Regions from separate parts of the Streptomyces javensis genome, predicted to be linked through region 3. Evidence: predicted binding sites of a transcription regulator. Region 3 holds the regulator's gene; each other region holds the start of a gene.
What was found. The regulator HrcA, encoded in region 3, represses chaperone genes, less so after heat shock. The targets are predictions, from matches to a motif close to TTNGCACTCNGNNNNNCNGAGTGCNAA.

Region 1 (6,790 bases), on a different contig from region 3:
TGACGTACCGGAAAGAGCCGCTTCGCCATGACTACCGCCGACTCCGCACGGCTCCGCGCCCAGCTCGACACCCTGACCACCGAGGCGTTCCGCCCCGAACTCGCCGAGATCGACCGGCTCGAAACCCTCGAGATCGCCCGGATCATGAACGCGGAGGACGCCGCCGTCCCCACCGCCGTCGCCGGTCAGCTCCCCCGTATCGCCGCCGCCATCGACGCCATCGCCGCGCGGATGTCCCGTGGCGGCCGCCTCCTCTATACGGGCGCGGGCACCGCCGGACGGCTCGGGGTGCTCGACGCGAGCGAGTGCCCGCCCACCTTCAACACCCGGCCCGAACAGGTCGTCGGGGTGATCGCGGGCGGCCCGGACGCCATGGTGACCTCGGTCGAGGGCGCGGAGGACAGCGCGGAGCTGGCCGCCCGGGACCTCGACCGGCTCGGGATCGGGCCCGACGACACCGTGGTCGGCGTCTCGGCCTCCGGCCGCACCCCGTACGCCGTGGGCGCGGTCGAGCACGCCCGGCGGCGCGGCGCGCTCACCGTCGGGCTGTCCTGCAACGCCGGATCGGCGCTCGCCGCCGCGGCCGACCACGGCATCGAGATCATCGTGGGCCCTGAGCTGCTCACCGGCTCGACCCGGCTGAAGGCGGGCACGGCCCAGAAGCTGGTGCTCAACATGATCTCGACCATCACCATGATCCGGCTGGGCAAGACCTTCGGGAATCTGATGGTCGATGTGCGCGCCTCCAACGACAAGCTGCGGGCCCGTTCGCGGAGGATCGTCTCCCTGGCGACCGGCGCCTCCGACGAACGGATCGAGAGCGCGCTGGCGGCCACGGACGGCGAGGTGAAGAACGCGATCCTCACCATCCTGGGCGAGGTGGACGCCCCGACCGCCGAGAAGCTGCTCACCGAGGCACACGGCCATCTGCGCGCCGCCCTGGAGGCCGCCACGGGCTGACGCACGGGCCCGGACACGCCGTCGGGGCGGCACCCCTGGGAGAGGGTGCCGCCCCGACGTCTCGGACGGTACGACCGACCGGCGAACGAACGCGCCGAGTCGATCAGAAGTCCATGTCACCGCCCGGCATGCCGCCCGGAGCGCCCGCCGGGGCGGCCTTCTCCGGCTTGTCGGCGATGACGGCCTCGGTGGTGAGGAACAGCGCGGCGATCGACGCGGCGTTCTGGAGCGCGGAGCGCGTGACCTTGGCCGGGTCGATGATGCCCTCGGCGATCAGGTCCACGTACTCACCGGTCGCGGCGTTGAGGCCGTGACCCGGGGTCAGGTTGCGCACCTTCTCGACCACGACGCCGCCCTCGAGACCGGCGTTGACCGCGATCTGCTTCAGCGGGGCCTCCAGGGCCAGGCGCACGGCCTGGGCACCGGTGGCCTCGTCGCCCTCGAGCTCCAGCTTCTCGAAGACCGAGACGGTCTGGAGCAGGGCCACGCCACCACCGGCGACGATGCCCTCCTCGACGGCGGCCTTGGCGTTGCGCACCGCGTCCTCGATGCGGTGCTTGCGCTCCTTGAGCTCGACCTCGGTGGCGGCACCGGCCTTGATGACGGCCACGCCGCCGGCCAGCTTCGCCAGGCGCTCCTGGAGCTTCTCGCGGTCGTAGTCCGAGTCCGAGTTCTCGATCTCGGCGCGGATCTGGTTGACGCGGCCCTGCACCTGCTCGGTGTCGCCGGCGCCGTCCACGATCGTGGTCTCGTCCTTGGTGACCGTGATCTTGCGGGCGCGGCCGAGCAGGTCGAGACCGGCGTTCTCCAGCTTGAGGCCGACCTCCTCGGAGATGACGGTGCCACCGGTGAGGATGGCGATGTCGCCGAGCATGGCCTTACGGCGGTCACCGAAGCCCGGGGCCTTGACGGCGACGGACTTGAAGGTGCCACGGATCTTGTTGACGACCAGGGTCGCCAGGGCCTCGCCCTCGACGTCCTCGGCGATGATCAGCAGCGGCTTGCCCGACTGCATGACCTTCTCGAGCAGCGGGAGGAGGTCCTTCACGCTGCTGATCTTGGAGTTGACGATCAGGATGTACGGGTCGTCGAGCGACGCCTCCATACGCTCCATGTCCGTCGCGAAGTACGGGGAGATGTAGCCCTTGTCGAAGCGCATGCCCTCGGTGAGCTCGAGCTCGAGCCCGAAGGTCTGCGACTCCTCGACGGTGATGACACCTTCCTTGCCGACCTTGTCCATCGCCTCGGCGATGAGCTCACCGATCTGGGTGTCGGCGGCGGAGATGGAGGCGGTGGAGGCGATCTGCTCCTTGGTCTCCACGTCCTTGGCCTGCTCGAGAAGCTGGGCGGAGACGGCCTCGACGGCCTTCTCGATGCCGCGCTTGAGCGCCATCGGGTTGGCGCCCGCGGCGACGTTGCGGAGGCCCTCCTTGACCAGCGCCTGGGCGAGGACGGTCGCGGTCGTCGTGCCGTCACCGGCGACGTCGTCCGTCTTCTTCGCGACCTCCTTGACCAGCTCGGCGCCGATCTTCTCGTACGCGTCCTCGAGCTCGATCTCCTTGGCGATGGACACACCATCGTTGGTGATCGTGGGGGCGCCCCACTTCTTCTCGAGGACGACGTTGCGGCCCTTGGGGCCGAGGGTGACCTTGACGGCGTCGGCGAGCTGGTTCATCCCGCGCTCGAGGCCGCGCCGCGCCTCCTCGTCGAACGCGATGATCTTGGCCATGTGAAGTGGTCCTCCCAGAGACGGGGTGGATTGCTCCGGACCGCGCTGGCGCCCGCGACGGACGACCTGCCTGCCGCGCGGTTCCTTACCCCGCATGGCCTGGCGGGCCTCACCGACCCGGTCCTTCTGTCACTCTCAACGTCAGAGTGCTAACGCCAATGATTAGCACTCGGACCCATCGAGTGCAAGCGGCATTGCGCTCATGCGCCCTTGCGCCAAGCCGCTGATGATCAGCGCGGACACGCCGAAGGGCCCGTACCCTGTTCGGGACACGGACCCTTCAGACTTGTTCGTTCAGCTGCGTCGCGTCGGCGCGTCAGCCTACGGCCACGCGGACCATGTCGGCCTGCGGGCCCTTCTGACCCTGCGAGATCTCGAACTCGACCCGCTGGCCTTCCTCGAGGGTGCGGTACCCGTCCATCTGGATCGCGCTGTAGTGGACGAACACGTCCGCACCACCGTCGACCGCGATGAAGCCGTACCCCTTCTCCGCGTTGAACCACTTGACGGTGCCCTGAGCCATTCCTAACTCCCCTATTGCTGGCCCTTGCGCAGGACCGCACTCCGCGGACCCGGGTCAGACCTCACCCCCCGGATGTGGGGGGTGTGCGCCGGAACGCGTCGACCGCCGCTGAATGTATCCGTCCCAACGCCCTCTGCAACAGGTCAATCGGACGAGAATTCTGGGCACGGTCGAACGGTTAAAAGTGAGGAATTATGTGAAGTTCGGGCAAGCCGGGCCGGACATAAGGAACCAACCCGGCAATTCGTGCTCACACTTTACGCACAACTTGACGAGTTCTCATATGTGGCTCCGACCCCGGAGCCGTCGGGGAATCCGGGCAACTGTATCGCGATTCCACACACGGAATCGCCCCGTCCGGTTGTCCCCGGACGGGGCGATGCCAAAGGTGAGGAGGGGGACGCGGGGTCAGCAGCCGCCCGCGACCGCCGGGATGATCGAGATCCCGGCGCCGTCCGGGGTCGCCGTGGCCAGGCCGTCGGCGAAGCGGACGTCGTCGTCGTTGACGTAGACGTTCACGAAGCGGCGGAGCTTGCCGGTGTCGTCCAGGACGCGGGCCGAGATGCCCGCGTGGTTCTTCTCCAGGTCCGCCAGGACCTCGGCGAGGGTCGCGCCCTCGGCCGGGACCTCGGCCTGACCGCCGGTGTAGGTGCGGAGGATGGTCGGGATTCGGACGTTGACGCTCATGCGAGGCCAGCCTCTCGGAACGAGTCAAGGGTGGGGCGGATGATGGCGGAGGGACCCGTGGTGGGGGCCACCGCGTCGAGGGTCTTGAGGCCGTCGCCGGTGTTGAGCACGACGGTCGTCAGGGACGGGTCGAGCAGACCGTCCTCGATCAGCTTCTTGGTCACGCCGACGGTCACGCCGCCCGCGGTCTCCGCGAAGATCCCCTCGGTGCGGGCCAGCAGCTTGATGGCGTCGACGATCTGCTCGTCGTTCACGTCCTCCACCGCGCCACCCGTACGGCGGGCGATGTCCAGGACGTACGGGCCGTCCGCGGGGTTGCCGATGGCCAGCGACTTGGCGATGGTCCGCGGCTTCTGCGGCCGGACGACGTCATGGCCGGCCTTGAAGGCGGCGGAGACCGGGGAGCAGCCCTCGGCCTGGGCGCCGAAGATCTTGTAGGGCCGGTCCTCGACCAGACCGATCGCGATCAGCTCCTTCAGCCCCTTGTCGATCTTGGTGAGCTGGGAGCCGGAGGCGATCGGGACGACGATCTGGTCCGGCAGCCGCCAGCCGAGCTGCTCGCAGATCTCGTACGCCAGGGTCTTGGAGCCCTCGCCGTAGTACGGCCGCAGATTGACGTTGACGAAGCCCCAGCCCTCGCCCGCCGGGTCGCCGATCAGCTCGCTACAGAAGCGGTTGACGTCGTCGTAGGTGCCCTCGATGCCGACCAGCTCACCGCCGTAGACCGCGGCCATGACGACCTTGCCCGCCTCCAGGTCGTGCGGGATGAAGACGCAGGAGCGGAAGCCCGCGCGGGCGGCCGCGGCGCCCACCGCCCCGGCGAGGTTGCCGGTGGAGGAGCAGGAGAGGGTGGTGAAGCCGAAGGTGCGGGCGGCCTGGACGGCGATGGCGACGACCCGGTCCTTGAAGGAGTGGGTCGGGTTCCCGGAGTCGTCCTTGATGTGCAGCTCACCGGTCACGCCGAGCTCACGGGCGAGGTGGTCGGCCTTGACCAGCTGGGTGAAGCCGGGGTTCAGGCTCGGCAGATCCGCCACGTCCGCGGGGACGGGCAGCAGCGGGGCGTAGCGCCAGATGCTGTTCGGACCCGCCTCGATCTGCCGGCGCAGCCCCTCCGGGTCGCCGGCCGGGAGCTCGTACGCGACCTCGAGGGGCCCGAAACAGGCCTCGCACGCGAAGATCGGACCGAGCTCGAAGCGCTCACCGCACTCCCGGCAGGACAATGCGACCGCGGGGCCGAAGGCACCGGAGGTGGAGGAGGTCGTTGAGCTTTCTACTGACTGCACAGCCATGGATGGCGAGGCCCTTTCTCCTCATCTTCCTCGCGACGCATTTCGCCACGAGACGGAATTGGCACCTTCCCGAGCTGGGAGCCTCGCTGCGGAATGCGAGATCAGCTGGAGGGTTGCCGGGGCTTCAACGGGCCGTTCCCTCTGCCCCTCTGGATGAGCGGTATGGCACCGGGCGGAACCGGGGCGTTTGTCGGCACAGCGTCGTCGGTACGTCGGTAAACATCGAGGTCGACCCCGACATACGACGGCCATGTGCGTTGTTCAAGACTGTAACCGAAGGCCCGGATGGTTGAGGTAGCCGTCCGATGCGCGAGATGGGTCACAGTGACCACAACAGGGGAGACACACAGGTGCTGGATGAGGTGGAGCGCTGGCTGAAGCGTCGCTCCTGGTCTGCCGACGACCGTCCGCTGGATCGCCTGCTGGCCGCGAAGCGGGCCGCGACGACGACGGTGAGCGTGGTCCTGCCCGCCCTGAACGAGGAGGCCACGGTCGGCGAGATCGCCGACACGATCCGGCGTGAACTGATGGGCGGGGCGATGCCGCTGGTGGATGAGCTGGTGGTGCTGGACTCCGGTTCCACGGACCGCACCGCGGAGGTCGCCGCGGCGGCGGGCGCCACCGTCGTCCCCCGCGACTCGCTGCTGCCCCGGCTGCCCGCGCTGCCCGGCAAGGGCGAGGTGCTGTGGCGGTCCCTGCTGGCCACCAGCGGCGACATCGTCTGCTTCATCGACGCCGACCTGCGGGAATTCGAGGCACGCTTTGTCTCGGGGATCGTCGGTCCGCTGCTGACCGACCCCACGCTTCAGCTGGTGAAGGGCATGTACGACCGCCCGCTCGGCGAAATGGCGGGTCAGGGCGGCCGGGTCACCGAGCTGGTCGCCCGCCCGCTGCTGAATCTGCACTGGCCGCAGCTGGCCGGATTCGTCCAGCCGCTGGGCGGGGAGTACGCGGCGCGCCGCTCGCTGCTGGAACGGCTGCCCTTCCCGGTCGGCTACGGCGTCGAGCTCGGGCTGCTGGTGGACGCGCTGCACACGGTGGGGCTCGACGCGCTCGGCCAGGTGGACATCGGGGTGCGCAAACACCGCCACCAGGACGGGCAGGCGCTCGGCCGAATGGCGGCCGCGATCTACCGCACCGCACAGCTGCGGCTGGCCCGGGGCCACTTGGTGCGGCCGCGGCTGACCCAGTTCGACCGGGGCGAGAACGGCTTCGAGCCGCGCACCACGGCGGTGGACACCGAGGAGCGGCCGCCGATGATCGAGATCCCGGAGTACCCGGCGCGGCGCGCGGCCTGACGCGGGGCGTGACCCCTGTGACCCCTGTGACCCCGGGGCCCGGGCCCCGGGCCCCGGGCCCGGCCAGGCGTCCACGGAGCGGTGGCATCCTGGCGGTTACGTGGCCGGAACCGGAATAGCACCTACGGGGCAAGAAACCGTACGTACGTTTGCGCGGGGCCGCGCCTGGCTAGGCTCGCGACATGGCAGTTCCGCGCACCGCTCCGATCCTGGTCGCGTCCAACCGCGGCCCGGTCTCGTACACCCTGGGCGAGGACGGCTCGCTCACCGCCCGGCGCGGCGGTGGCGGGCTGGTCTCCGGGCT
Region 2 (6,790 bases), on a different contig from region 3:
GGAGCGTCAGTGCGCGTGACCGTGGCCGTGGCCGGCGGCCTCGGCCTCTTCCTCGGCCGGCTTCTCGACCACCAGGGTCTCGGTGGTGAGCAGCAGCGAGGCGATCGACGCCGCGTTCTCCAGCGCGGAGCGGGTGACCTTGACCGGGTCGATGACGCCGGCCTTCACCAGGTCGCCGTACTCCTCGGTGGCCGCGTTGTAGCCGTGGCCCTTCTCGAGCTCGGCGACCTTCGAGGTGATCACGTAGCCCTCGAGACCGGCGTTCTCGGCGATCCAGCGCAGCGGCTCGACCGCGGCGCGGCGGACCACGGCGACACCGGTGGCCTCGTCGCCCTCCAGGCCCAGGCTGTTCTCCAGCACCTTCGCGGCGTGGACCAGCGCGGAGCCACCACCGGAGACGATGCCCTCCTCGACCGCGGCGCGGGTCGCGGAGATGGCGTCCTCCAGACGGTGCTTCTTCTCCTTGAGCTCGACCTCGGTGGCCGCGCCCACGCGGATCACGCACACGCCGCCGGCCAGCTTGGCGAGCCGCTCCTGGAGCTTCTCGCGGTCCCAGTCGGAGTCCGTGGACTCGATCTCGGCCTTGATCTGGGCGACGCGGCCGGAGACCTCGTCCGCCTTGCCGCCACCGTCGACGATCGTGGTGTCGTCCTTGGTGACGGTCACGCGGCGGGCGGTGCCCAGCACGTCCAGGCCGACCTGGTCGAGCTTGAGGCCGACCTCCTCGGCGATGACGGTGCCGCCCGTAAGGGTGGCGATGTCGCCGAGCATGGCCTTACGGCGGTCACCGAAGCCCGGGGCCTTCACCGCGACCGCGTTGAAGGTGCCGCGGATCTTGTTGACGACGAGGGTGGAGAGGGCCTCGCCCTCCACGTCCTCGGCGATGATCAGCAGCGGCTTGCTGGCGTTGGCCTGGATGATCTTCTCCAGGAGCGGCAGCAGGTCCTGGATGGAGGAGATCTTGCCCTGGTGGATCAGGATGTACGGGTCGTCGAGGACGGCCTCCATCCGCTCCTGGTCGGTGACCATGTACGGCGAGAGGTAGCCCTTGTCGAAGGCCATGCCCTCGGTGAAGTCGAGCTCCAGACCGAAGGTGTTGGACTCCTCGACGGTGATGACACCGTCCTTGCCGACCTTGTCCATCGCCTCGGCGATCAGCTCGCCGACCTGCTTGTCCTGGGCGGACAGCCCGGCCACGGCGGCGATGTCGGACTTCTCGTCGATCGGGCGGGCGGTGGCCAGCAGGTCGTCCGAGACGGCCTTGACTGCCGCGTCGATGCCCTTCTTCAGGGCGGCCGGGGAGGCGCCGGCGGCCACGTTCTTCAGGCCCTCGCGCACCAGCGCCTGGGCCAGCACGGTGGCCGTGGTGGTGCCGTCACCCGCGATGTCGTTGGTCTTGGTCGCCACCTCCTTGACGAGCTGCGCGCCAAGGTTCTCGTACGGGTCCTCGACCTCGACCTCACGGGCGATCGTGACACCGTCGTTGGTGATGGTGGGGGCACCGAACTTCTTGTCGATGACGACATTGCGGCCACGGGGGCCGATGGTCACCTTGACGGTGTCCGCGAGCTTGTTGACGCCGCGCTCGAGGGCGCGACGGGCGTCCTCGTCGAACTTCAGGATCTTCGCCATGAGTTGCGTATGTCCTCTCAAACAAGCCGTGCCCCGACCCCGGTTTCAGATGACACGGGCACCGGGGCACGGCTCATAGGCAAAACTTCGGTGATTACTTCTCGACGATCGCGAGGACGTCGCGAGCCGAGAGGACGAGGTACTCCTCGCCGCTGTACTTCACCTCGGTGCCGCCGTACTTGCTGTAGAGCACGACGTCACCGACGGAGACGTCGAGCGGAAGGCGCTTGCCGTCCTCGAAGCGGCCCGGGCCCACGGCCAGGACGACGCCCTCCTGGGGCTTTTCCTTGGCGGTGTCCGGAATGACCAGGCCCGAAGCCGTGGTCTGCTCGGCGTCGAGCGGCTGGACCACAATGCGGTCCTCGAGCGGCTTGATGGCAACCTTGGAGCTGGTGGTCGTCACGATCCGACCTCCCCCTTCGGAGATCTCACGGGGTCAACTGTCTGAGGTGGCGACCAGGTGGATCCGTCGTCGCGGGTGCCGGACCTGCCCGTCGCTGTATCCCTGGCACTCATCGGTCCCGAGTGCCAGCCTCGACATTATGACGCGGTTAGCACTCAGTCAACTAGAGTGCCAAGCGACGCGGTGGCGGCCTCAGGTGGAGGCCGGATGTGGTGGAGGTCAGATGTAGTCCTCCAGCCGAGCCACCGCGAACCCCTGCGCCTGAACCTCCCGCAGCAGCGAAGTGATCATGTCGGTCATCGTCGCGCCCTTCAACATGTCCGGGCCGCGGAAGTGGGCGAGGATGATGTCCCCTGGCCGGAGCCCGCCGCCCGAGCGGTACACCAGTCCATCGGGCTCCATCTCCGCACTCCACAGCACCGCCTTCGCCAGCCCGCAGTCCGCCGCCGCCCGCAGCGTGTCCCGGTCGTAGTCCCCGTAAGGCGGACGGAAGAGGTGGGGCTCCAGGCCGAGGCGGTAGTGCAGGACGTCCTGCTGACCGCAGATCTCATGGAGCTGGAATTCGTAGCCCTGGCCCGCGAGCTCGGGGTGGGTGAGGGTGTGGTTGCCGATCCGGTTCCCGAGCTCACGCAGCCGGCGGAAGTAGTCGTAGTGGTCGCCGATCACCTCGTCCTCCAGGAACTGCGTGAACGGCAGACCGAGGTCCCGGGCCTGGTCGACGAAGGCCGGGTCCTTCTCGATCCCGTCGTCGAGCGTCAGGAAAACCACCCGATCGGTGGTGGCGACCCGGCGGATGACCGTCGCCAGTCCGGGTACCGGTGGCCACACCGCGGCGAGCGGTGGCTTGACCGAGGGCGGGGGCGGCGGCGGGGTCAGGGGCCGGTCCAGCCCCCAGCGGCGGTACGCGTCCGGGAACCCCGCCGAGGCGGAGCCCGCCGCCGGACCCGATGGCGGCGCGCCGTCCTCGTGCCCGCTCCCCGCCGACGACGGCGGCCCGGACGTCCCGGACGCGGTGTGCGGACCGGCGGAGGCCGACTCCAGCAGACCGGCCGCCTTCCCCGTCCGGGTGTGCGGCTCCGAAGAGCCGAGCGCCCCGCAGCCGGCGAGCACGGCCGCCGCGGCGGTGAGAACCAGACACCTTGAAAGACCAGCCTTGATCATCATCACAAAAGCGATCTTCAGCTCTATGGCGCCGGCCCGCGCGCCGAGCGGGGTGCGAATGCTCCCTTGGGAGCGGAGAGAATGGGCCATGTGGACGTTGACGCCTTCGATTCACTGCTCGGCGACGAGGGGCAGGCGCTGCTCTCCGCGCTCCGCGACTACGACCCGGCGAAGGAACTCGCCACCGCGACGCGGCTGCGCCGCGACCATCCCCCGGCGCTGGTCTCGGCGGCCCTGACCCAGGCCGCGCTGCGGCAGCGGGCGGCGGCCAAATTCGGCCCCGAGGACGCGTACCGCATGTACTTCACGCCGAACGGCGTCGAGCAGTCCACCCGCACCTCCGTGGCCGCGTACCGCGCCTCCCGCTTCGCGGGGTTCGGCGTCCGTCGGATGGCCGATCTGTGCTGCGGCATCGGCGGCGACGCGATCGCGCTCGCCCGCGCCGGGATCTCCGTGCTCGCCGTCGATCGCGACCCGCTGACCTGCGCCGTCACCCGCGCCAACGCCGAGGCGCTCGGCCTGGCCGAGCTCATCGAGGTCCGCTGCGCCGATGTCACCGAGGTCGACACCCGCGACTTCGACGCGGTCTTCGTCGACCCGGCCCGGCGCGGCGGCCGGGGCCGCGTCTTCGACCCCGAGGCGTACTCCCCGCCCCTCTCCTGGGCCGTCGAGGCCGCCCGCACCACGCCGCGCGCCGCCCTCAAGATCGCCCCCGGCGTGCCGCACGAGGCGGTACCCGAGGACGCGGAGGCCGAGTGGATCTCGGACCACGGCCATGTGAAGGAGGCCGTCCTGTGGTTCGGCACCGCCCGCCCCGGGCTGCGCCGCGCCACGCTGCTGCCGAGCGGCCACTCCCTGATCGGCACCCCGTTCCTCCCCGACCCCGAGCCCGGCCCGGTCGGCCGCTGGCTCTACGAGCCGGACGGCGCCGTCATCCGCGCCCACCTCGTGGCCGATGTGGCGGCCCGCGTCGGCGGCCGTCTGATCGACCCGACGATCGCCTACATCACCACGGACGAGCTGCGTCCGACGCCGTTCGCCACCGCGTACGAGATCACGGATGTGCTGCCGTTCAACCTGAAGAAGCTCAAGGCGCTGTTGCGGGAGCGGGAGGTGGGCGTCGCGACCATCAAGAAGCGCGGGTCGGCGGTCGAGCCGGAGCAGCTCCGCAAGAAGCTGCGGCTTGAGGGTGGGAACGCGTGCACGATCGTGCTGACGCGGTCGGCGGGCTCCCCCACGATGCTCCTGGGCCACCCGGCCCAGCCCCTGCCCACCGGCCCTTGACGCCCGCGGCGGGCGGCTCTCTTCATCGCAGCACCGATACGCGGCTCCGCCGCGCGGGGGCTCCGCCGCGCGAGGGCTCCGCCCCGGGCCCCGGGCGCGTCGCGGGTGGCGCGGTCGGCGCCCCGGGCGGTGAGCCGAGCACGACGACGGTCGGCACCTGGCCCCCGGGGTCCAGGGGCGAGACAAAACCGCGGCCCCGCCCCAGACACCGGCCGGACGCCCCAGATGCGCACGAACATCGCCCGCGGTGGGCTGTCCCCCGCCCCGCCCCTTCCCGCAGCACCCATACGCGGCTCCACCACGCGAGGGCTGCGCCCCGGGCCCCGGGCGCGTCGCGGGTGGCGCGGTCGGCGCCCCGGGCAGTGAGCCGAGCACGCGGCGACGGTCGGCACCTCGCCCCCGGCATCCAGGGGCGAGACAAAACCGCGGCCCCGCCCCAGACACCGGCCGGACGCCCCGGATGCGCACGGGCATCGCCCGCGGTGGGCCGCTCCCCGCCCCTTCCCGTAACCAGGGGCTGGGTGCGGCGGATGGTCGCGCCCGTCCGGGTCGGGGTCTGGGGCGGAGCCCCTGTTGCGGGAAGGGGCGGGGAGGGGAAAGAAACGGCGGACACCCCGTAACCCGCCCCCGCCCCCAGCCTCGGCCCCGGCCCGCCCCCGCGTCCGCGCCCGGCCCCGGGAAAGTTCGGGGCCGGGCGGGCGGTGGGGAATTCCCTAAACCCGTTCCAGTTCGTGAGGGCCGTCGCGGCCCGCGGGTTACGGTCAACGCCTCGAGGGTTACGGTCAACGCGTCGGGAGTTACGGTCAACGCGTCGCCGTGACAGCGCGTTTGGGCCCGACGAAAGAGCGTGTGAGTATGACGGCTTCCGCCACCGAGAGCGGCGCCAAGCGATCGTTCACCGTATGTGCCGGAGAGGCGAGCGGTGACCGCCTACGGCTGAGCGTCTACGACATGCTCATCGGCACCGTCTATACGCCCCGCGCCTTTTTCTACCGGGAGACGCTCGACGGCGAGGCGCTGCGCGCCTCCCTCGGCCGGACGCTGCGTAACTTCCCCGTCCTTTCGGGGCGCATGAAGAAGGACCCCGACGGCGGTCTCAGCGTGCTCTGCGACGACTCGGGTGTGCGCTTCGTCGAGGCACAGGCATCCGTGCCCATGCCGGACTACGGGCCCCGCCGCACGGCGAAAAAGGGACTGGACCGCTATCTCAGTCACGCCATGCCGTTCTGGGTGGTCGACCGCGATACGCCGCTTTTCACGGTGAAGCTCACCCATATGAAAGGCGGCGGCTCCATCCTCGGGCTCACGATGAACCACGCCGTGGGCGACGGATCCAGCTATATGAGTTTCCTGGAGGCCTGGTCGCACGAGCACCGGGGCCTCGGATACGCCAAGCCCAACCATGATCGCGGGATCATCGACGCACTCGCCGCCGCAGCCTCCGGTGACCCCCTTACCGGCGGCGCCCATCTCACGGTCACCGGGCGCGGCCAGAAGACCGCCTTCGTCGGCCGCGCCCTGAAGGGCAGCCTCGGCGGTGTGACGACCGTGACCACCCGCTTCACCGCCGCCGAGCTGACCGCCATGAAGGACGCCGCGATGGCCGACCTCGCGGGCACGGACCGGTGGGTGTCGACCAATGACGCGCTCACCGCCCATCTGTGGAAAGTGCTCGGCGCATTGCGGGACCGCCCCGATTCGAGCGAGGAAAGGCTCGGCCTCATCGCCGACTTCCGTTCATTCGTCGGCGCGGCCGTACCGGACGACTACTTTGGCAACGCCGTCACCAACACCCGGCCCGGAATGACCGCCGCCGAACTGCGCTCCCGCCCGCTCGGCGAAATCGCCGCGGCGATCCGCGCGGGCTATGCCGAGAACACCGAGGAGCGAATCCGCGCGGAAGCGGCGTTCCTGTGCACCGAACGCGACGCGGGGCGCCTCAAGCGGGTCATGACCACCATGGGCCTGGACGCGTTCAACAACACCATCGCGATCAACAACTGGTCGAAGCTGCCCTTCTATCGCATCGACTTCGGCCAGGGCGCCCCCTTCTGGTACGACTTCTCCTCCATCCCCATTCCCTGGACCGTGCATATCGCGCCGACCCCGGCCGACCAGGACGGCGGCCGCGATGTGCACATCGCGCTGCCCCGCGACCAGGTCCAGGCCCTTCAGGAGCCGTCCTGGGTCGGGCGGTTCCACCGTTACGCGGACTCCGGCCAGGCATTCCCACTGACCTTCGTCGCGGCGGGCTGAGCCAGGGCTAAGCCTCGTCCTCCTCCTTGCCCGCGAGTTCGAACCAGACCCCCT
Region 3 (6,790 bases):
TGCGCGTGGAAGACGGTCTGACCGGCGCCGGAGCCGGTGTTGAACACCACGCGGTAGCCCGTCTCGTCGAGCTTCTCATCCGCGGCGACCGCGCCCGCCTCACGCAGCACGTCCGCGGTGACCTGCGGTTCGGCCGCCGCGAGTGAGGCCGCGTCCGGGTGGTGCGCCTTGGGGATCACCAGGACGTGCGTGGGCGCCTGGGGGTTTATGTCGCGGAAGGCGACGGTGGTGTCCGTCTCGCGGACGACGGTGGCCGGCACCTCCCCCGACACAATCTTGCAGAACAGGCAGTCGGCCTGCGGTTCTCCCGCCACCGGTGGCTCCTCGAGGATCGTCGGCACGTACGGTCCGGATGGTACCGGGAGGGCCTGTCGACGGAAGCGATCGCGGGCTATTCGCTCCGGCCGCCGCACCGGGTGCCGCCCTTACCGTCCTCCGGTGCCGCCCTTACCGTCCTCACCGGCGCCGTCGTCGGCGCCGACCTGGCCGGTGCCGCCCTCGGTGGTCGGATGCTCCCAGGGGTGGCTGCGGGTCGGCTCCGGGGCCTCCGTGGTCCGGTGCTCCCAAGGGTGGCTACGGGTCGGCTCGGGGGCCTCGGTCGTCCGGTGCTCCCAAGGGTGGCTACGGGTCGGCTCAGGGGGCTCCGTGGTCCGGTGCTCCCAAGGGTGACTGCGGGTCGGCCGGGGGCTCTCGGTGTCCGAGCCGCCGCCCTGGCACTCCCCGATCACATTCGCCTCGAAGACCTTCCGGCCGTCCACCTGGCCGGTCAAGTCGCCCCGGACGCAGTGGTCCTCCCGGACGTAGGTGACCCGGCCCCTGATCCTGACGTCCTTGTCGTTGTCGGTCCTGCCGTGGCAGTCCACCCGTGCGTCGGTCTCCCCGGCCCGCTCGCTCCGCGAGGGCGAAGCGGCACCCGCCGTACGGCCGTTCCTGAACTCGGCGTTGCAGCTCATCCAGCGGACGTCGACACCGCCCCGTTCCAACGCCTCGGTGGCGACCTGGTCCGTGGTGATCGCGACCGTCACGGAGCTGATGCCGCCGCCCGTGGGCTCACATGCCGTCACCGCGACCACCGCCGCGCCGACCGCCGCGACGGCGAAGAGCGCCGGTCCCCGTCTTGTCCGTCGTGCCTGCCGTGTCCGTCGTGCCTGCCTTGCCTGGCTCAATACCCCCATGGGGGGTAGGTTCCCATCGGCCGGCGCGAACCGGAAGGCCGTCCTCGGCCAGGTGCGAACGTACCCGGCGAGGAGCCCTGGAGGGGCCTCTCAGCCCCAGCGGCCGGTGCGGCCGAGCAGCAGCGCGGCGGCCGCCGTTCCGGCCGTGGAGGTGCGCAGCACGCTCGGACCCAGCCGGTACGGCCGTGCGCCCGCCTCGGCGAAGGTGGCCAACTCCTCCGGGGATACGCCCCCTTCGGGGCCGACGACCAGCACGATCTCGCCACTCGCGGGCAGTTGGGCCGTCGCGAGCGGCTCACCGCCCTCCTCGTGGAGCACGGCGGCGAATCGGGCCTCGGCGAGCAGCCGGGCGACCTGCCGGGTCGTCATCGCGTCCGTGACCTCGGGGAAGGTCAGCCGACGCGACTGCTTGCCCGCCTCCCGAGCGGTCGACCGCCACTTGCCGAGCGCCTTGAGGCCCCGTTCGCCCTTCCACTGGGTGACGCAGCGGGCGGCCGACCACGGCACGACGGCGTCCACGCCCGTCTCCGTCATGGTCTCCACCGCCAGTTCGCCCCGGTCGCCCTTGGGCAGCGCCTGGACGACGGTGATCCTCGGGTCCGGGGCGGTCTCCCGGCGCACCTCGTCCACCGCGACCTCCAGCCGGTCCTTGCCCTCTACGGCCGCCACGGTGCCCTGGACGCCCGTACCGTGGCCGTCCGTCAGCACCACCGGCTCACCGACGCGCAGCCGCCTTACGGACACCGCGTGGCGCCCCTCCGGGCCCTCCAGCCGGACCCGGGCCCCCGCGGCCGCCCCCGCCAGGGAGTCGGCCACGAACACCGGGGCGGTCACGACACCGCACCCCGCTGGGGCTGAAGCCCCAACGCGGCCCGCGCCGCGTCGAGTTCCACCGCGAGCGTCTCCACCAGCCGCGCGGCGGGCAGCTCACGCGCCAGCCGGTGGCCCTGTCCGGCCCACAGCGCCATCCCCTGGGGGTCACCCGCCTTGGCGGCCGCCTTACGGAGGCCGGAGGTCATGTGGTGCAGCTGGGGGTAGGCGGCGGGCGCGTACGGGGCGTGCTCGCGCATGAAGCGGTTGACCAGGCCCCGGGCCGGGCGCCCGGAGAAGGCCCGGGTCAACTCGGTGCGGCCGAACAGCGGATCCGTCATCGCCTGCTTGTGCAGGGCGTTCGCCCCGGACTCGGGGCACACCAGGAACGCGGTCCCCAGCTGGGCCGCGACCGCGCCCGCGGACAGCGCGGCGGCGATCTGCGAACCGCGCATGATCCCGCCCGCCGCGATGATCGGGATCTGGACGTATTCACGGACCAACGTGATCAGCGACAGCAGCCCGAGCCCGACGCCCATCCCGTCCGCGGCCGGGTCATTGCTGTACGTGCCCTGGTGGCCGCCGGCCTCCACACCCTGCACACAGACGGCGTCGGCGCCCGCCCACTGGGCGGTCTGCGCCTCGACGGGCGAGGTCACGGTGACGACCGTACGGGTGCCGACCTTGGCGAGGGCGTCGAGAACGGCGCGGGTCGGGCAGCCGAAGGTGAACGAGACGACCGGAACGGGGTTGTCGAGCAGCACGGCCAGCTTGGCGTCGTACGCGTCGTCCGAGCCCGACTCCGGGTCGCCCAGCGAGGTCTCGTACCAGGCCGCCTCGCCCGCGAGCCGCTCGCCGTAGGCCGCGACGGCGGCCGGGTCGGGGTTGGGCGGCTGCGGCATGAACAGATTCATGCCGAAGGGCCGGTCGGTCAGCCCCCGCAGCTGTTTGATCTCTTCATACATCGCCTCCGGCGTCTTGTAGCCGGCGGCGAGGAAACCGAGGCCACCGGCCTCGGAGACAGTGGCGGCGAGCTGCGGGCAGGAGGCTCCACCCGCCATCGGCGCCTGCACGATCGGGTACCGGTAAAGATCGGTCAGCGCGGAGGACATGGCCACATCGTGTCATGCCCTCCGCACCGGCTCACCACCGGATCAAGGGCGCCGCGGAGATCAGCGGCTCCGCGCGGGCCGTCTCCCGGCCCGGCGCGCCTACCGCCCGTTGAACGCGTCCTTCAACCGCGAGAACAACCCTTGCTGCCCCGGCTTGCCGCACTCCCCCGGGGGCCAACCCCCGTACCCCCGGCCGAAGCGCCTACCGCCCGTTGAACGCGTCCTTCAACCGCGAGAACAACCCTTGCTGCCCCGGCTTGAACTCGCCGGTCGGGCGCTCCTCGCCGCGCAGCTTGGACAGCCGCCGCAGCAGCTCCTCCTGCTCCGGGTCCAGCTTGGTCGGGGTGGTCACCTCGACGTGCACGATCAGGTCGCCCCGGCCGCCGCCCCGCAGATGGGTGACGCCGCGCTGGTGCAGCGGGACCGACTGGCCGGACTGGGTGCCGGGCCGGATGTCGATCTCCTCCAGGCCGTCCAGCGTCTCCAGCGGCACCTTGGTGCCGAGGGCCGCCGCAGTCATCGGGATCGTCACCGTGCAGTGCATGTCGTCACCGCGCCGCTGGAAGACGGGGTGCGGCACCTCGTGGATCTCCACGTACAGGTCGCCCGCCGGGCCGCCGCCCGGTCCGACCTCGCCCTCACCGGCCAGCTGGATCCTGGTGCCGTTGTCCACACCGGCGGGGATCTTCACCGTAAGGGTGCGCCGGGAGCGGATCCGGCCGTCGCCCGCGCACTCCGGGCACGGGGTCGGCACCACGGTGCCGAAGCCCTGGCACTGGGGGCACGGCCGCGAGGTCATGACCTGGCCCAGGAAGGACCGCGTCACCTGGGAGACCTCACCGCGACCACGGCACATGTCACAGGTCTGCGCCGAGGTGCCCGGCGCCGCGCCCTCGCCGCTGCACGTCGTGCAGACGACCGCGGTGTCGACCTGGATGTCCTTGGTGGTCCCGAACGCGGCCTCGCTCAGCTCCACGTCCAGCCGGATCATCGCGTCCTGACCGCGCCGGGTCCGGGAACGCGGACCGCGCTGCGAGGCGGTGCCGAAGAACGCGTCCATGATGTCGGAGAAGTTGCCGAAACCCGCGCCGAAGCCGCCGGCGCCACCGCCGCCGGGCCCCGCGTTCGGGTCCCCGCCCAGGTCGTAGACCTGCTTCTTCTGCGGGTCCGACAAGACCTCGTAAGCGGCGTTGATCTCCTTGAACCGCTCCTGGGTCTTCGGATCCGGGTTCACGTCCGGATGCAGCTCGCGGGCGAGCCGCCGGAATGCCTTCTTGATCTGGTCCTGCGAGGCATCACGAGGCACGCCCAGGACTGCGTAGTAGTCCGTCGCCACTTACGACTCCGCCAGGATCTGTCCGACGTAACGTGCCACTGCGCGTACCGCTCCCATCGTTCCGGGGTAGTCCATGCGGGTCGGTCCGACCACGCCGAGTTTGGCGACCGCCTCGTCGCCGGAACCGTAGCCGACCGCGACGACCGAGGTGGCAGTCAGCCCCTCGTGAGCATTCTCATGCCCGATCCGCACGGTCATACCCGAGTCCTTGGCCTCGCCCAGCAGCTTGAGGAGGACGACCTGCTCCTCGAGTGCCTCCAGAACGGGCCGGATCGTCAGGGGGAAATCATGCACGAAACGCGTGAGGTTCGCGGTGCCGCCGATCATCAGCCGCTCCTCGGTCTCCTCCACGAGCGTCTCGAGCAAGGTCGACAGTACGATCGAGACGGTCCCCCGGTCCTCCTGTTCGAAGGACTCCGGAAGATCCTGCACCAACTGCGGCACATCCGCGAAACGCCGCCCCACGACCCGGCTGTTGAGCCGGGCACGCAGATCGGCGAGCGAATCCTCGGTGACCGGGGTGGGGCAGTCGACCATGCGCTGCTCCACCCGCCCCGTGTCGGTGATCAACACCAGCATCACCCGGGCCGGGGCCAGCGGGAGCAGCTCCACATGGCGCACCGTCGAACGGGTCAGCGACGGATACTGCACCACCGCCACCTGCCGGGTCAGCTGCGCCAGCAGCCGGACCGTGCGCCCCACCACGTCGTCGAGGTCGACCGCACCGTCCAGGAAGTTCTGAATGGCCCGCCGCTCCGGGCTGGACAGTGGCTTGACTCCGGCCAGCTTGTCCACGAAGAGGCGATAGCCCTTGTCCGTGGGGATCCGCCCGGCGCTCGTATGCGGCTGGGCGATGAAGCCCTCGTCCTCCAGAGCGGCCATGTCATTACGCACCGTGGCCGGGGAGACCCCCAGCCGGTGCCGCTCGGTGAGCGCCTTGGAGCCGACCGGCTCCTCCGTCCCCACATAGTCCTGGACAATGGCACGCAGCACCTCGAGTCTGCGTTCGCTGAGCACCCCGCGCACCTCCAGTCCAGCGGTCTCATCAGGTCGTCCGTCTGGCACTCACCGGGCACGAGTGCCAAAGCCCCTCCGCCAGTGTACGGCGGGGTGCGGTGGCATGGGCAAGAGCCGCCGCTGGCAGCAACTCTCCCCCATCCCCGTTGAGCTAGCGTCGCGGTATGGAGACGTGTTGGGAAGAGGCGGGCTGGGAGCGGCTCGCGCCCGGTGTGGCCCGCCGTCGGATGCCGGAGTGGGACGAGACGGTCGGCGTGGTCGTCGGACGCACCGACATCCTCGTCGTGGACACCGGCGCGACCCTGCGCGCCGGGGCCGAGCTGCGCTCCGGGATCACCCGGCTGACCGGCCGCCGCCCCACCCGGATCGCGCTCACCCATCCGCACTTCGACCATGTCCTGGGCTCGGCCGCCTTCGCGGGCTGCGAGGTCTACGGAGCCACGGGCCTGGACGGGCTGCTGCGCCGCGAGCGGGAGGCGCTGCGCGAGGACGCCATCCGCCACGGGGTGGACCGGGACGCCGCCACCGAGGCGGTGGACCATCTGGTCTCCCCGCACCACCTGGTCTGCGGGGAGCTCAGCCTGGACCTCGGCGGCCGTACGGTGCTGCTGGCCAATGTGGGGCCCGGTCACACCGCCCATGACCTGGCCGTCCTGGTGCCCGGTCGGCCCGAGGTGGTCTTCTGCGGCGATCTGGTGGAGGAGTCCGGGACGCCCCAGGCCGGTCCCGACGCGATCCCCGGCCACTGGCCCGCCGCCCTCGACCGGCTGCTCGCCCTCGGCAGCGCGGACGCGCGGTACGTCCCGGGGCACGGCTCCGTGGTGGACGCCGCGTTCGTACGGGCCCAACGCGACGAACTGGCCGCCCGCTTCGGCGTGTCCGGCTGACCGTCGCTCCAGTCGCTCGTTCCAGTCACTCGCTCTAGTCGTTCGCCTAGGGCTGTCCGGCGGACCACGCGGGCAGGGGCTGGGGCGGTGTGGGGAACAACCCGCCGCAGGCATCAAGATCCGCCGGACACCCCTGGTCGTTCGGCCAGTTGTGCGCCTGCGGGAGCGGGTGGCCGGCGCGCGCTATCGTCATCCGGATGCGACAGTACGACCCGGACCTGACCCCGCCCTGGAAGCGGCAGCGGCCCGCCCCCGAGGTCCCCGCCGAACCGGACCTCGTCGTGGAGGAGGTCACCACCGGATTCTGTGGTGCGGTGATCCGCTGCGAGAAGACCGCCCAGGGTCCGACGGTCACTCTGGAGGACCGCTTCGGCAAACATCGCGTCTTCCCCATGGAGCCGCGCGGTTTTCTGCTCGAGGGGCGCGTCGTCACGCTCGTACGCCCGCGCGCGG

Region 1: a site for HrcA is predicted at 2,852-2,878, ahead of groL (chaperonin GroEL). Genes of this name have one in related genera too.
Region 2: a site for HrcA is predicted at 2,184-2,210, ahead of groES (co-chaperone GroES). Genes of this name have one in related genera too.

What each region holds. Positions count from the first base shown of each region.
Region 1 covers NZ_BAAAIF010000034.1:97,038-103,827, reverse strand. Annotated here, with positions in the region: gene murQ (N-acetylmuramic acid 6-phosphate etherase) at 28-960, shown strand; gene groL (chaperonin GroEL) at 1,064-2,689, opposite strand; gene ABD329_RS27180 (cold-shock protein) at 3,006-3,212, opposite strand; gene ABD329_RS27175 (MoaD/ThiS family protein) at 3,621-3,899, opposite strand; gene thrC (threonine synthase) at 3,896-5,188, opposite strand; SAM riboswitch class I at 5,207-5,348, opposite strand; gene ABD329_RS27165 (glucosyl-3-phosphoglycerate synthase) at 5,539-6,486, shown strand; gene ABD329_RS27160 (alpha,alpha-trehalose-phosphate synthase (UDP-forming)) at 6,669-6,790, shown strand, end outside.
Region 2 covers NZ_BAAAIF010000044.1:58,554-65,343, forward strand. Annotated here, with positions in the region: gene groL (chaperonin GroEL) at 7-1,632, opposite strand; gene groES (co-chaperone GroES) at 1,727-2,035, opposite strand; gene ABD329_RS31380 (polysaccharide deacetylase family protein) at 2,255-3,286, opposite strand; gene ABD329_RS31385 (class I SAM-dependent methyltransferase) at 3,278-4,480, shown strand; gene ABD329_RS31390 (acyltransferase) at 5,336-6,736, shown strand; gene ABD329_RS31395 (ATP-binding protein) at 6,744-6,790, opposite strand, start outside.
Region 3 covers NZ_BAAAIF010000065.1:10,576-17,365, forward strand. Annotated here, with positions in the region: gene ABD329_RS37530 (histidine triad nucleotide-binding protein) at 1-314, opposite strand, end outside; gene ABD329_RS37535 (hypothetical protein) at 426-1,064, opposite strand; gene ABD329_RS37540 (16S rRNA (uracil(1498)-N(3))-methyltransferase) at 1,266-2,009, opposite strand; gene ABD329_RS37545 (nitronate monooxygenase) at 2,006-3,097, opposite strand; gene dnaJ (molecular chaperone DnaJ) at 3,300-4,433, opposite strand; gene hrcA (heat-inducible transcriptional repressor HrcA) at 4,434-5,450, opposite strand; gene ABD329_RS37560 (MBL fold metallo-hydrolase) at 5,615-6,337, shown strand; gene ABD329_RS37565 (DUF3097 domain-containing protein) at 6,535-6,790, shown strand, end outside.